DNA from 4 places in the Aeromonas enterica genome. Region 3 is predicted to be linked to each of the others. Evidence: riboswitches for the same ligand, from Rfam matches in the RefSeq annotation. Region 3 holds a riboswitch; each other region holds the start of a gene.
The links. Region 3 has a riboswitch for cyclic di-GMP ahead of ACW5XD_RS00350 (glycosyl hydrolase family 18 protein). Riboswitches for the same ligand answer to the same signal wherever they lie in the genome.
Positions count from the first base shown of each region.

Region 1: linked by a shared signal. The riboswitch ahead of gbpA (N-acetylglucosamine-binding protein GbpA) and the one ahead of ACW5XD_RS00350 (glycosyl hydrolase family 18 protein) in region 3 are both predicted to bind cyclic di-GMP.
Region 2: linked by a shared signal. The riboswitch ahead of lafK (lateral flagellar response regulator transcription factor LafK) and the one ahead of ACW5XD_RS00350 (glycosyl hydrolase family 18 protein) in region 3 are both predicted to bind cyclic di-GMP.
Region 4: linked by a shared signal. The riboswitch ahead of ACW5XD_RS09980 (glycosyl hydrolase family 18 protein) and the one ahead of ACW5XD_RS00350 (glycosyl hydrolase family 18 protein) in region 3 are both predicted to bind cyclic di-GMP.

Region 1 is NZ_JBSTYL010000003.1:156,800-160,005, forward strand. It holds gene ACW5XD_RS04800 (methyl-accepting chemotaxis protein) at 1-1,166, shown strand, start outside; cyclic di-GMP riboswitch class I at 1,432-1,517, shown strand; gene gbpA (N-acetylglucosamine-binding protein GbpA) at 1,583-3,004, shown strand; gene cbl (HTH-type transcriptional regulator Cbl) at 3,081-3,206, opposite strand, start outside.
Region 2 is NZ_JBSTYL010000008.1:45,268-48,473, forward strand. It holds gene lfhA (lateral flagellar biosynthesis protein LfhA) at 1-1,173, shown strand, start outside; cyclic di-GMP riboswitch class I at 1,369-1,456, shown strand; gene lafK (lateral flagellar response regulator transcription factor LafK) at 1,596-2,972, shown strand; gene lfiE (lateral flagellar hook-basal body complex protein LfiE) at 2,984-3,206, shown strand, end outside.
Region 3 is NZ_JBSTYL010000001.1:74,699-77,904, forward strand. It holds gene ACW5XD_RS00345 (ExeM/NucH family extracellular endonuclease) at 1-1,515, opposite strand, end outside; cyclic di-GMP riboswitch class I at 1,812-1,897, shown strand; gene ACW5XD_RS00350 (glycosyl hydrolase family 18 protein) at 2,014-3,206, shown strand, end outside.
Region 4 is NZ_JBSTYL010000007.1:91,295-94,500, forward strand. It holds gene ACW5XD_RS09975 (hybrid sensor histidine kinase/response regulator) at 1-1,630, shown strand, start outside; cyclic di-GMP riboswitch class I at 1,805-1,892, shown strand; gene ACW5XD_RS09980 (glycosyl hydrolase family 18 protein) at 2,004-3,206, shown strand, end outside.

The sequences.
Region 1 (3,206 bases), on a different contig from region 3:
CCACCATCTGGTCCCAGTACCAGCTGATGGGGGGCGCCACCCTGCTGGTGATCCTGCTGATGGGGCTGCTGGGGTTTGCCATCAGCCGCTCCATCGTCAATCCGCTGGCCGAGATCAAGCGCGCCATGCAGCAGGTAGCGGCCGGGGATCTGGTAGTCAGCATACCGATACACGGCAAGGATGAGCTGGGGGTCGTCGCCACCTGCACCAACCAGGGACTCGACGCCATTCGTCGCGCCCTGCTGGAGGCAAGCCAGGGTGCCCGCAACGTGGCGGATGCCGCCCTGCGCATCGCCGCCTCCGCCGAGCAGACCAACCAGGCGGTCAACAGCCAGCGGGATCAGCTGGCCCAGCTCGCCACCGCCATGAACGAGATGAGCGCGACCATCTCGGATGTGGCGGGCCACGCGGAAAATACCGCCCGTGATACCCAGGATGCTACCAACGAGGCCGGGCTTGGCAACCGGGACGTGCATGCCAGCGTGCATGGCATCCAGGCGTTGGCCACCGAGGTGGAGCAGGCCACACTGCAGGTCAATCAGCTCAAGGAGGGGGTGATGCAGATAAGCGAGGTGACCGCCGTCATCAGCGCCATCTCGGAGCAGACCAATCTGCTGGCCCTCAACGCCGCCATCGAGGCGGCACGCGCCGGCGAGCAGGGACGCGGGTTTGCGGTGGTGGCCGACGAGGTGCGTCAACTGGCCAGCCGCACCCGCCAGTCCACCGAGGAGATCCAGAGCACCATAGCCCAGCTGCAGCAACGGGCGGTGACCGCCGCCAGCGCCATGGACGCCAGCCGCAAGCTGGCGGAGAGCAGCGTCAGCCAGTCGGAGAAGGCGGGGCAGGATCTCTCTCTCATCGTCAACCATATCCAGCACGTCAGCGACATGGCGACCCAGATAGCCACCGCCGCCGAGCAGCAGAGCATGGTGGCCGAGGACATGAACCGCAACGTCAGCGGCATCAACGATTCGGCGCTGGAGATGTCCCAGTCCGCCTCGCAACTGGCTCAGGAGAGCGAGTTGCTGGCCGGCCTCTCCCGCAGCCTGGACGAGCGACTGGCGGTGTTCAAACTCGGCAATGCCATCGACCAGCAACTGGAACAGCGGTTGGCACCGCTGCATCAGCAGGCACGTCAGGCCGAACGTCCCCGCGCTCGCCACTGATCCGTCCTGCCCTGTCGCAGGCAATCCCCTGCCAGTCCGGCTGACAGGGGATTTTTTCATTGATAAAAAATGCCTTACTTTTGCATCTTATCGACATAATTGTCGGCACTCCGTACAGCAAGATTATTAAATATACATTTAAAAACATTACGTTAAGTGTTTTCTCTACTCCGATGAGGCCAAGCTGCAAACATTTATACTTAATTATTCAAGAAAAAATAGTCATGATACTGTCGTCGCCAAACGCGACACCATGATCGTTTATATAGTCATTTGGCAAACTGGTTGAAAAGCCAGGACGCAAAGCTTCCGGTCTAAAGACACGTCGTCCAGGATAGCGGGGTTGCCACACGCAAGTGTGTATCGGGGAACGCCCCAGCCAACTGACTGCCCATATCTGTCGAACAGAGGAATGTATGGCAGCAAAAATCCAACTCAATCACCTCGTCGCAGCGCTGGCGCTGCTGACCAGCGGCAGCGTGCTCGCTCACGGCTACATCACCCAGCCGGCCAGCCGCAACTACCAGTGCAACACGGGCGACAATAGCCAGTGTGGTGCGGTGCAATGGGAACCCCAGAGCGTGGAAGGCCCCTCCGGCTTCCCGCAGACCGGCCCCCAGGATGGCCAGATCGCCTCGGCTGGCAGTAGCCGCTGGAGAGAGCTGAACGTCCAGACCAGCGATCGCTGGGCCCGCAAGGAAGTGCAGGCCGGCCCCTTCGCCATCAGCTGGACCTTCACCGCCAACCACGTCACTCGCAACTGGCGTTACTACCTCACCAAACAGGACTGGAATCCGAACCAGCCGCTGACCCGCACCGCCTTCGATCTCACCCCCTTCTGCGTGGTGGATGGCAACATGGTACAACCGCCCAAGCAGGTCACTCATCAGTGCACACTGCCAGAGCGCACCGGTTATCAGCTGATCCTGGGTGTGTGGGAAGTGGGTGACACCAACAACAGCTTCTACAACCTGATCGACGCCAACTTCAAGGGCGGCACCCAGCCACCGCTGAGCTGGAGCCAGGGCGGTACCATCTACCCTTCCACCGATCTGGCGGCCGGTGACAAGGCCAGAACCCTGGTATTCGACGCCAATGGCGTGCGCCCCGATCTGCAGACCGAGCTGACCATCACCACCACGGAGCAGGGTCAGAAGAACAACTGGGCCCATGCCCTGGCCAGCAAGATCAATGCAGAGCAGAGCCAGATCCGCGCCGGTCAGCAGAATGCCGACGGTCAGTTCAACCCCGTCTACGGCCAGAACCCCGTCTATCTCAAGGCAGGCAGCGCGCTGGAGCGGGTCGAAATCCAGCTCGAACAGCTGCAACCGCCGGTGGGCAACGACATCAGCGTGAGCGGTCTGGAGAGCGAGTACCTGCTCGACAACGGCAAACTGACCCTCGACTTCACCGTCACGGCGCAAGGGGATCTCACCGTCACCAACACCCTGTATGACCACGGTGGTGTGGCTAAAGGCCAATCCTCTGCCGACATCAAGGACAGCAGCCAGAGCTTCACCATGCCGCTCACCGGGCTCAGCGCCGGCCACCACCAGCTGGTGATCGAGGCCAAGCCGAAGGCCGGTGGCGAAGCCCTGCAGCAGACGCTGGATCTGATGCTCAAGGATCCGTCCGGTGGTGACTACCAGTTCACCTTCCCGGAAGGACTCAAGTCCTACACGGATGGCACCAGGGTGCTGCAACCCAAGAATGGCAAGATCTACCAGTGCAAGCCCTTCCCCTACCGCGGCTGGTGCAGCCAATGGTCGGCCAGTGCCACCCAGTATGAACCCGGGGTCGGTACCAATTGGCAAGACGCCTGGATTGCGCTGAACTGAGCCAGTTCTAAAAGTTGAAACGCCATAACTAAAACGGGGAGCCACTGGCTCCCCGTTTTAGTTGGTGTCACCAGACTCAGATCTGGAAGTCGAGGGCGGGCTCGCCACCCATGGCGCGGGCCTGAATGTCTGCCAGCGCCAGCTCGGGGTTGCAGAGCTGGATGAACTGCCAGGCGAAGTTGTGCTGGAACTGCCCCTGCTT
Region 2 (3,206 bases), on a different contig from region 3:
TTTCTCAGCTTTGCCGCCGTGCTGGCATGGGCAGGTTGGAGTGTCAGCAAGCGTCGGGTCAATGATCCTGATCTCGATGCAGCCCAGGAGCTGACGCGCCAGATGGTGCAGTCCGAGCCACAGGGACTGGAGTGGCAGGACCTGCCTCCTGTCGATGCGGTCGCCATTGAGCTGGGCTATCGGCTGGTGCCCTTGGCAGAAGCGGACAAGGGAGCCGAACTGCTTGCCCGGGTACGGGGTATTCGCAAAACCCTGTCCGAGCAATATGGCTTCCTGCTGCCCGAGATCCGGGTGCGTGACAACTTGCAGTTGCAACCCGATCAATACCGGATCAAGTTGTCCGGTGTGGCACTTGCGGCTGGTAACGTCGACTGTCAGCGACTGATGGCGATTAGCAGCGGGGAGACATATGGTGCCCTGGATGGTGAGCTGACGCAGGATCCAGCCTATGGCATGAATGCAGTCTGGATCTCGCCGGAGAACAAGGCTAAGGCCTTGAACCTGGGTTATTCCGTAGTCGATTCCGCAACAGTTATCGCCACTCATGCCAGCAAATTGTTGAGAGAGCAGCTTGATTCTCTATTTGGCCATGATGAAGTAGGCAAGTTGGGCCAATATCTGGCTACCCAGTCACCCCGTCTGGCAGAAGAACTTAATCTGGCGCTGACTCAAATGCAGCAACTGAGGGTTTTCCGACAGTTGCTCAAGGAGCAGATCAGCCTCACCGATATTCGAACCATTGCCACCACCTTGCTGGATGCAAGCGAGCTGACCAAGGATCCTGTCTTGCTGGCGTCCGATGTCCGGTGTGCCTTGAAACGCCAGATTATCAGACAGGCGATTGGGTCGCGCGATATTTTAGCCGCGTTTACCTTGGAGGATCGTCTTGAGCAGACGCTGTTGGCTGCAATGACCCAATCCCAGCAACAGGGAAAAATTCAGCTGGACAGCTTCCCGGTTGATCCTCAGCTGCTGGCGCAGTTGCAGCAAAATATGCCATTGGTGAAAGAGCAGTTGCAACAGCAAGGTCATGCTCCGGTATTGGTTGTCATGCCTCAGCTCAGGCCCTTGATGGCAAGATATGCTCGTTCCTTTTCAAAAGGTCTCAAAGTGCTTTCTTATAATGAAATACCAGAAGATCTGAGGGTGGAAGTTATTGGGACTCTGGGCTGAAACTGAACTGCCATGTTGTGAACAGATGGGAAGGTTATATTCCGCATATCTACTTGAATTGTCATTGGAAGCCGCTATGATGTGACGGTTTTTGACGCACAAGATGTTAAAAGCATATAACAAATATAACAATTCACATGTGTCACACAGCTATCACTGGAGAAGTGGAGTTGTCTTGTCCCACTATGGACAGTCGCATGATAAAGGCAAACTGAACTGAAAAGTCAGGACGCAAAGCCTCCGGTCTTATAGCAGCAATGCTAATGATAGCGGGGTTACCAAGGCTATTGTTACTGCCTTGATACCATTCTTTGTATAAATGAGACGCCCGTTAGAGGCGCCATTTTCTGTATGGTGCGTTTTTATTTTTGACACATCAGTTCTGTTGATTGGTTTGTCCACCATCACGGGTTCGGGTTCATATGCTTTCGGATATTTCTATCAAGAAAAACTCAAGATCGATTGGTATTGAGTCAGCACCTCATTTGTTATTGGTTAGACCAGTGTTTTCAAATGGAAATGATATTGAGGGGAGGTTGTTGGCGCAGGGGTACGCTGTTTCCTGTGTTGATTCGATCAATAAGTCTAAATTAATTCTCGCCAATAACTCAGTTGCTCTGGTCTTGCTCGATATGGATCTCATGACCGAGGCTGGTCCTCAATTAGTGCATGAATTCTGCGGTGTCGATTGCATTATTCTGGTTAATGAACAGCAGGCTTATCTTGCGGCAGAAGCCATGCGGGCGGGGGCGATTGACTACATCATCAAACCCTTTGGCTATCAACAAATGCTCGATGCGGTGAAGGGGGCGTTGCGTCTGCGCCAAACCATTCCCAATCTGATCGCTACCTCTACCATGAGCCTGCAGGTACTGCAACTTGCTCGTCGTGCAGCCAAAACGTCTGCCACCATCCTCATTGGTGGTGAGTCGGGAACGGGTAAGGAGCGACTGGCTCGCTATATCCACGACATGTCCAACCGTGCCGGCAAACCTTTTATCGCCATCAACTGCGCTGCAATTCCTGAATCCATGCTCGAATCTATCTTATTTGGCCATAACAAGGGGGCATTCACCGGGGCGACAGGTACACAACCGGGGAAATTTGAGCTGGCACAGGGTGGGACGTTGCTACTTGATGAGATTTCTGAGTTGCCATTGTCGCTGCAGGCCAAGCTGCTGCGTGTTTTGCAAGAGAAGGAAGTCGAGCGGCTCGGCAGTCACCAAACCATCGCACTGGATGTCCGGATTATTGCTGCCAGCAACAAAGATATACGGACGCTTGTTGCCGTGGGCCAGTTTCGGGAAGATCTGTTTTATCGTCTCGACGTGCTTCCCATGAGTTGGCCAGCGCTACGGGAGCGCCCAGATGACATACTGCCATTGGCCGAATATTTCATCGAGCGACATGCTCCTCAGCAAGGCTATCGTCTGAGTGAAAGCGCCCGTCAGCAGCTGTTGGCGTATGGCTGGCCTGGCAATGTCCGGGAGCTGGATAACGTCATGCAGCGTTCATTAATCATGGCTCGCGGATTGCATATTCAAGCAGTCGATTTGATGCTGCCCACTTACACCATTGAATCCGACAATGCGTTACCGGAAGCGTTTTCCGCCCCGGAAGGGCTTAGCGAGACGCGTCGGTATGCCGAATTTCAATTTGTACTAGAGACCCTGCGCCGCTTTCGCGGCCATCGGACCCGCACGGCAGAGGCCCTTGGTATGACGACCCGGGCACTGAGATACAAGCTGGCGGCCATGCGTGAGCAGGGCATAGATATTGAGCAGCAGCTTCAAAACTAAGGGATAACCGAGTGAAGATTGAAATGATGTCATCACAGGTGACGCTCTTGCAGCAGATGCAGGAGATGCAGCGAGTCGCCAACCAAACCCCTTCCATCGAATTAAATGATGCATCGAATGTGTCATTCACCGATGCCATGCGCGATGTCGTCGGGCGAGTCAACGAGCAGCAAAATACCGCCTCAAAACTGATGACCGCTGTCGATGCGGGTCAGAGCGATGACTTGGTGGGGG
Region 3 (3,206 bases):
TCCCTTGGATTTGAGGTGGTTGACCACCAGGGTCAGCGGCTCCTTGCTGCCCTCGATGGTGAAGCTCTGCACCAGAGAGTCACGCTGGGAGGCCTGTTTCTCGACCCCTTTCGCATCCTGGTATTTCTGCACCGGCAGCGTGATGACGCCGGCATCCCCCTGTGGCGTCAGCTTGGCGGGTCGGTAGATCATGGCCACCATGATGGCGTCGCCACCGAAGAAGCGCTCGTTGCCAAGCAGCGCCTTGGGCAGGGCCACGAGGGCGTACTGCTTGCTGGCGTCCTTCTGCTGGGCGTTGAGGCTTTGCACCAGATCACTGATGGCGGAGTGGCTGTCGAAGCCGTTGTTCTCCATCTCCATCAGGCCGAGCAGGTCGGCATCCATCTCCGTGATGGCGTTGACTATCTTGGTGCGCTGCAGCTGGAAGTCCTCCAGATTCTTGGCTCCGCGGTTGCAGCCCTTGGCGCTGTCCGCATCTGCCTGATCCTTGCACAGCACGTTTAGTGCTCCGCCCACGCTGGAGTGGCTGGTGAAGTAGTTGAGCACGTTGAAGCTGCCGATGCGCAGGTCGGTGCCATCGGCACGGGCCGGGGCGCTCTGGCGATCGTTGTCGCTGGTGCGCAGCAGATCGCCGGCGGTGATCACCTGATCCTGCGGCACGATCAGCCGGTATTCGTTGTAGCTGTAACTCACCAGCGCATCCAGATTGACCGGGGCATCGCCGATGCGCAGGTAACCCTGTTCCGGCTCCCAGCCCGGCAGCCAGGGCAGCTTGCCGTCGGCGGCCTTGAAGTCGGATTCGAGGAACACCCGGTTGTTGGCATTGGCCTTGGCCAGTGCCTTGGACTCTTTGCTGCCTGCATTGTGCAGCTGGGTTGGCTTCATCAGCGGCGCCTGGTGGGAGATCACCAGGTTGTTGCGTTTGGCGGCGTAGTCATAGCTGAAGTTGCGGCTTATCTTGAGCGCGCTGTCGGCATCCAGTCGTACCCGCATCCCTTCGTGACGCTCCAGTGCCCGGGCCAGGGTCTCGTTTTCCAGTACCCGCAGCGGCACGGCGGCAGGGGCCGTCCCCTGGGCGAGGACTTGCAGGCGCGGGGTGCCGCTGTCAACGACCGGCTTGAGCTGGGTGTGGTTGTAGTACTCCTCGACCTTGGCCTCCAGACAGACTTCGGCGCCCGGCTTGATGTCCGGGTACTTGCTGGCGAAGTTCTTGTCGTTGAGGTAGACGAAGATGCCGTCCGAAGTCTGGGGGTTGCCATCGCCCTGCACATCCTGCAGGTAGAAGCCCTTGTTGAGGCTCTCGCCAAGCGCGGAAACCACCGCCTTGACCATGACGCTCTGGGGGCTCTCGAACTTGTCGCTGGGAATGAGCGGACTCTTGTCGCCACTGCCCTGAATGACGGGGATGGGGGTGAGGGCACTGTCAGCCGGGCAGCTGAAGCTGGCGGCATGGAGAGACGGGGACGCGAGCGCAAGCCCCACGGCCAGCGACAGCAGGGTACGTGTTCCTTTCATAACGGTTCCTTTTTTATTTTTTGCCAGTGTTTCCATAGCCTTGGCGCATCGGCCAAGGGCGCGCATTGTCACATTTCTGGCATGTCATACCAGTGAGCCAACGCACATTACGGGGATGCAAATGAGGGCAATCTCGGTTTTTTTGACTTGGCTAACAGTATGAAATTAATGACAAAATCATTAATTCAACCAAGACGGGAAACTGTGATCTGGCTGGCATCCACATATTTTTCTTCGAGAATGAAGATTGAGACTCGGCTGGTTGATTCCTATACTCGGCTTGTTCCTCACGGAACCCAGGTAAAGGGCAAACCGGCCGAGAGGCCGGGACGCAATGCTTCCGGTCTTCAGATCAGTCGATCCAGATAGCGGGGCTTCCCGGGGTGATGGTGGAGTCTGTGGCAGGTCCATTGCCAGTTGTCTGCCCCCCATCACGCAGGTTGCGATTGTTCTTTGTCCTAGTGACCAATGCCAAGACAAAACAAGGAAGATAACAATATGCAACAGACCTTTAGGCCCAGCAGGCTTGCCATGCTGGTGGCCCTGGCTGCCATGCCCGCCTGGGCACAAGCCGCTTATCCCGCCTATCAGGCCGGCACCGCCTACAAGGCTGGCGATGTCGTCAGCAATGTCGGTAACCTCTACGAATGCAAAGAGTTTCCCTACTCCGGCTGGTGCGGGGCCTCGCCCTATCACTATGAGCCTGGCGTGGGGGCGGTCTGGGCCGATGCCTGGAAGCTCTATGGCGGCGAGGTACCACCACCGGCGCTCGGACTGGCAATCAGTTCGCCCACCGTTGGTAGCGCTTTCAACGAGGGCGCATCGGTGGCGCTCGCTGTGACCCTGAGCGGCAACAGCAGCGCCCTGGTCAAGGTCGAGTATCTGGTCGATGGCAAGCAGGTCGCCTTGAGCAGTGCATCCCCCTGGTCGGCCAGCTGGGTTGCTACCGGTGTCGGCCCCCATCAACTCAAATCTCGTGGGCTGGACAAGGATGGCAAGCTGCTGAGCGAGGCGGATGCCAGCTTCAGTGTCAACGCCGTGGTCGCGCCAGAAGCACCCAGGGTGAGCATCAGCAGCCCGGCCAGCGGTGCCAAGGTGACCCTGGGTCGCAGCGTGGCGGTCAGTGGCAATGTCACCGATGCCAACAACGACGTCGCCAAGGTCGAGCTGTTCGTCGATGGCAAGAAGGTGGGCGAAGACGTCAGCGCCCCCTGGCAGGTGAGCTGGACGCCCCAGAGCAAGGGGGCTGCCGGCCTCAAGCTGGTGGCGACCGACAAGGAGAACCAGATCGGCGAATCGAGCCAGGTCGATGTGCAGGTGGAAGAAGCGGCCCTGCCGCCCACAGGGGGCAACCTCTCCTGCGACATCCGCCAGATCTATCGTCCGGACGGTTACGAGTGCATGGGGGATGACCACGCCCGTCGCGTCATCGGCTACTTCACCTCCTGGCGTACCGGCAAGAACGGTCTGCCTTCCTACCTGGTGAGCGACATCCCCTGGGACAAGATCACCCACATCAACTACGCCTTCGCGGCGGTGGATGAGCAGAGCCACCTGATCAAGGTGGACGATGCCGCCACCAAGATGACCTGGAACGGGGTGCCGGGCGCCGAAATGGATCCCGAATTCGCCTATCAGGGCCACTTCAACCTGCTGTCGAAGTACAAGAAACAGTATCCGGACGTGAAGAC
Region 4 (3,206 bases), on a different contig from region 3:
GTTTCGCTTCAACCGCGGCCTGCTGCAGGGGGCCATCGAACACATGGGGCAGGGGATCTCGGTGGTGGACCGGGAGCTCAAGCTGGTGGCCTGGAACCGGCGCTACATAGAGCTGTTTCACTACCCGCCCGGCCTCATCCAGATGGGGCGCGCCATCGAGGAGATCATCCGTTACAACGCCGAGCAGGGGCTGTGCGGTCCGGGCGATATCGAGGCCCATGTGGCGCGGCGGGTCGCCTTCATGCTGCGCGGCAGCCCCCACATCTCGGCGCGGGAGAGGCCCGATGGCCGGGTGATCGAGATGCAGGGCAACCCCATGCCGGCGGGCGGCTTCGTGATGACCTTTACTGACATCACCCCGTTTCGCGACGCCGAACGGGTGCTGCGCGAGGCCAACGAACATCTGGAGGCGCGGGTGGCCGAGCGTACCCACGAGCTCTCCGAGCTCAACCGCCAGCTGTTGCTGGTAAACCAGCAGGTGGAGCGAGCCAACCACTCCAAGAGCCGCTTCCTGGCGGCGGTGAGCCACGATCTGACCCAGCCCCTCAATGCGGCCAAGCTGTTTACCTCTTCTCTGCTGGAGATGCTGCCGCCCCGGGATGAGACGGCCCGCATCGCCCGTCACATCGACGATGCGCTGGGGGCGACCGAGGATCTCATCACGGATCTGCTCGACATCTCGCGGTTGGAGGCGGGCAAATTCAAGGCCAAGAAGCTGGATTTCGCCCTGCACGACGTGTTCGACAACCTCAAGGCGGAGTTCGGGGTGCTGGCGCAGGCAGGAGGGGTCCAGTTCTCAGTGGTGGAGAGCAGGCTCGCGGTCTACAGCGACGTGCGCCTGTTGCGGCGGGTGTTGCAAAACTTCCTCACCAATGCGTTTCGCTACAACCCGGGCGGCCGTGTGCTGCTCGGTTGCCGCCGGCTGGGGGACAAGGTGCGCATCGAGGTGTGGGACAACGGCCCCGGCATCCCGGCCGACAAGCAGGAGGCTATTTTCGACGAGTTCTCCCGCCTCGATCACTCCCGCACCGCCAAGGAGCAGGGGTTGGGGCTGGGGCTCGCCATTGCCCGCGGCATCGCTCTGGTGCTGGGCCACAACCTGACACTGCGCAGTTGGCCGGGGGCGGGATCCGTGTTTGCCATCACCCTCAACCTGGCGACCCGTCCTGTTGCAACGACGCAGGTGGCGGCTCCCGCACTGCGGGACAGCCAGCTGGAGGGGATCCGGGTGCTCTGCATCGACAACGAGAGCGACATTCTCATCGCCATGCACTCCCTGCTGGGGCGCTGGGGTTGCGAGGTCGTCTGTGCCCAGAGCCTGGTTCAGGCGGAGGATCTCATCGCTGGTGGCTTCCTGCCGCAGCTGGTGCTCTCCGATTACCACCTGGATGACGGCAAGACAGGCTTGCAGGCACTGCACATGCTGCGCCTCGCCCATGGCAACGACATCGGCGGCATCATCATCAGTGCGGATCGCAAGAGCGAGTTGCAGGCGCAGATCCGCGAGCACGGCTACGGCTACATCAGCAAGCCGGTCAAACCGCTCAAGTTACGAGCATTGATGAACAGCGTATTACGGCCAGCCAAACTTGATGATGATCACGAAACAAGTAATTCGTCTGATTTTTAATCTCGTCTCCTCAGACGGCAAGATCAGCACTTTCTGACGAGATAAGGTGCTTTTTCTTCTCGTTTGAGGCTTGTTTTCGGTAAAAAGCGGCTTGTTAATAGCCGATCCCGGGTTTGCCCTTCCTCCTTGCCCTCCCTTATAGTCAGGTCGCGATTATTTTTGTCGCAAATCAAGTTGTGCAAAAGGCAAACCGGACGAAAGTCCGGGACGCAAAGCTTCCGGTCTAAGGGTCAGCAGTACCTAAGACAGCGGGGCCACCACAGGTTGTTTCGTCCATGGGCCAAGCCATGGCGCGATGTTGTCTGCGTTACCTGTCAGGTTGGCGTTGCCTTTTTCGTTATTTATTCCAAGAACGAAATAAGGATATTCAACTATGTTAAGTCCAAAACCCTCCGTACTGGCGTTGTTGGTCGGGGGTCTGTGTGCCTCCTCCGCCTTCGCTGCCGCTCCCGGCAAACCCACCATAGGCTGGGGCGAAACCAAGTTCGCCATCGTCGAAGTGGATCAAGCCGCCACCGCCTACAACAAGCTGGTCAAGGTACACGCCGATGGCGCACCGGTCAGCGTGAGCTGGAACCTCTGGTCCGGGGATGTCGGCCAGACCGCCAAGGTGCTGCTCGATGGCAAGGAGGTGTGGTCAGGCGCAGCCTCCGCAGCCGGCACTGCCAACTTCAAGGTGACCAAGGGGGGCCGCTACCAGATGCAGGTGGCCCTGTGCAATGCCGATGGTTGCACCCTCTCGGACAAAAAAGAGATCCTGGTGGCCGACACCGACGGCAGCCACCTGGTGCCGCTCAAGGCGCCGCTGCAGGAGAACAACAAGCCTTACGCCAACAAGTCCGGCAAGGTGGTGGGGGCCTACTATGTGGAGTGGGGCGTCTATGGTCGCAAGTTCACCGTGGACAAGGTCCCGGCCCAGAACCTGACCCACATCCTCTACGGTTTTACTCCCATCTGCGGGGGCAACGGCATCAACGACAGCCTCAAAGAGATCTCCGGCAGTTTCGAGGCGCTGCAACGCTCCTGTGCCGGGCGTGAAGACTTCAAGGTCTCCATCCACGATCCCTGGGCCGCCATCCAGATGGGGCAGGGCAATCTCACCGCCTATGACGAGCCCTACAAGGGCAACTTCGGCAACCTGATGGCGCTCAAGAAGGCCTATCCGGACCTGAAAATTCTCCCCTCCATCGGTGGCTGGACCCTCTCGGACCCCTTCTTCTTCTTCGGTGACAAGGCCAAGCGTGACACCTTCGTCGCCTCGGTGAAGGAGTACCTGCAGACCTGGAAATTCTTCGACGGGGTGGATATCGACTGGGAATTCCCGGGCGGCCTGGGGGCCAACCCCAACCTGGGCAGCGCCTCCGATGGCGAGACTTATGTGCTGCTGATGAAGGAGTTGCGCGCCATGCTCGACGAGCTGAGCGCAGAGACGGGCCGCACTTACGAACTCACCTCCGCCATCAGCGCCGGCGGTGACAAGATTGCCAAGGTGGACTATCGCGCCGCCCAGCAATACATGAATCACATCTTCCTGATGAGCTACGACTTCAACGGCGCCTGGACCAATACCGGGTTG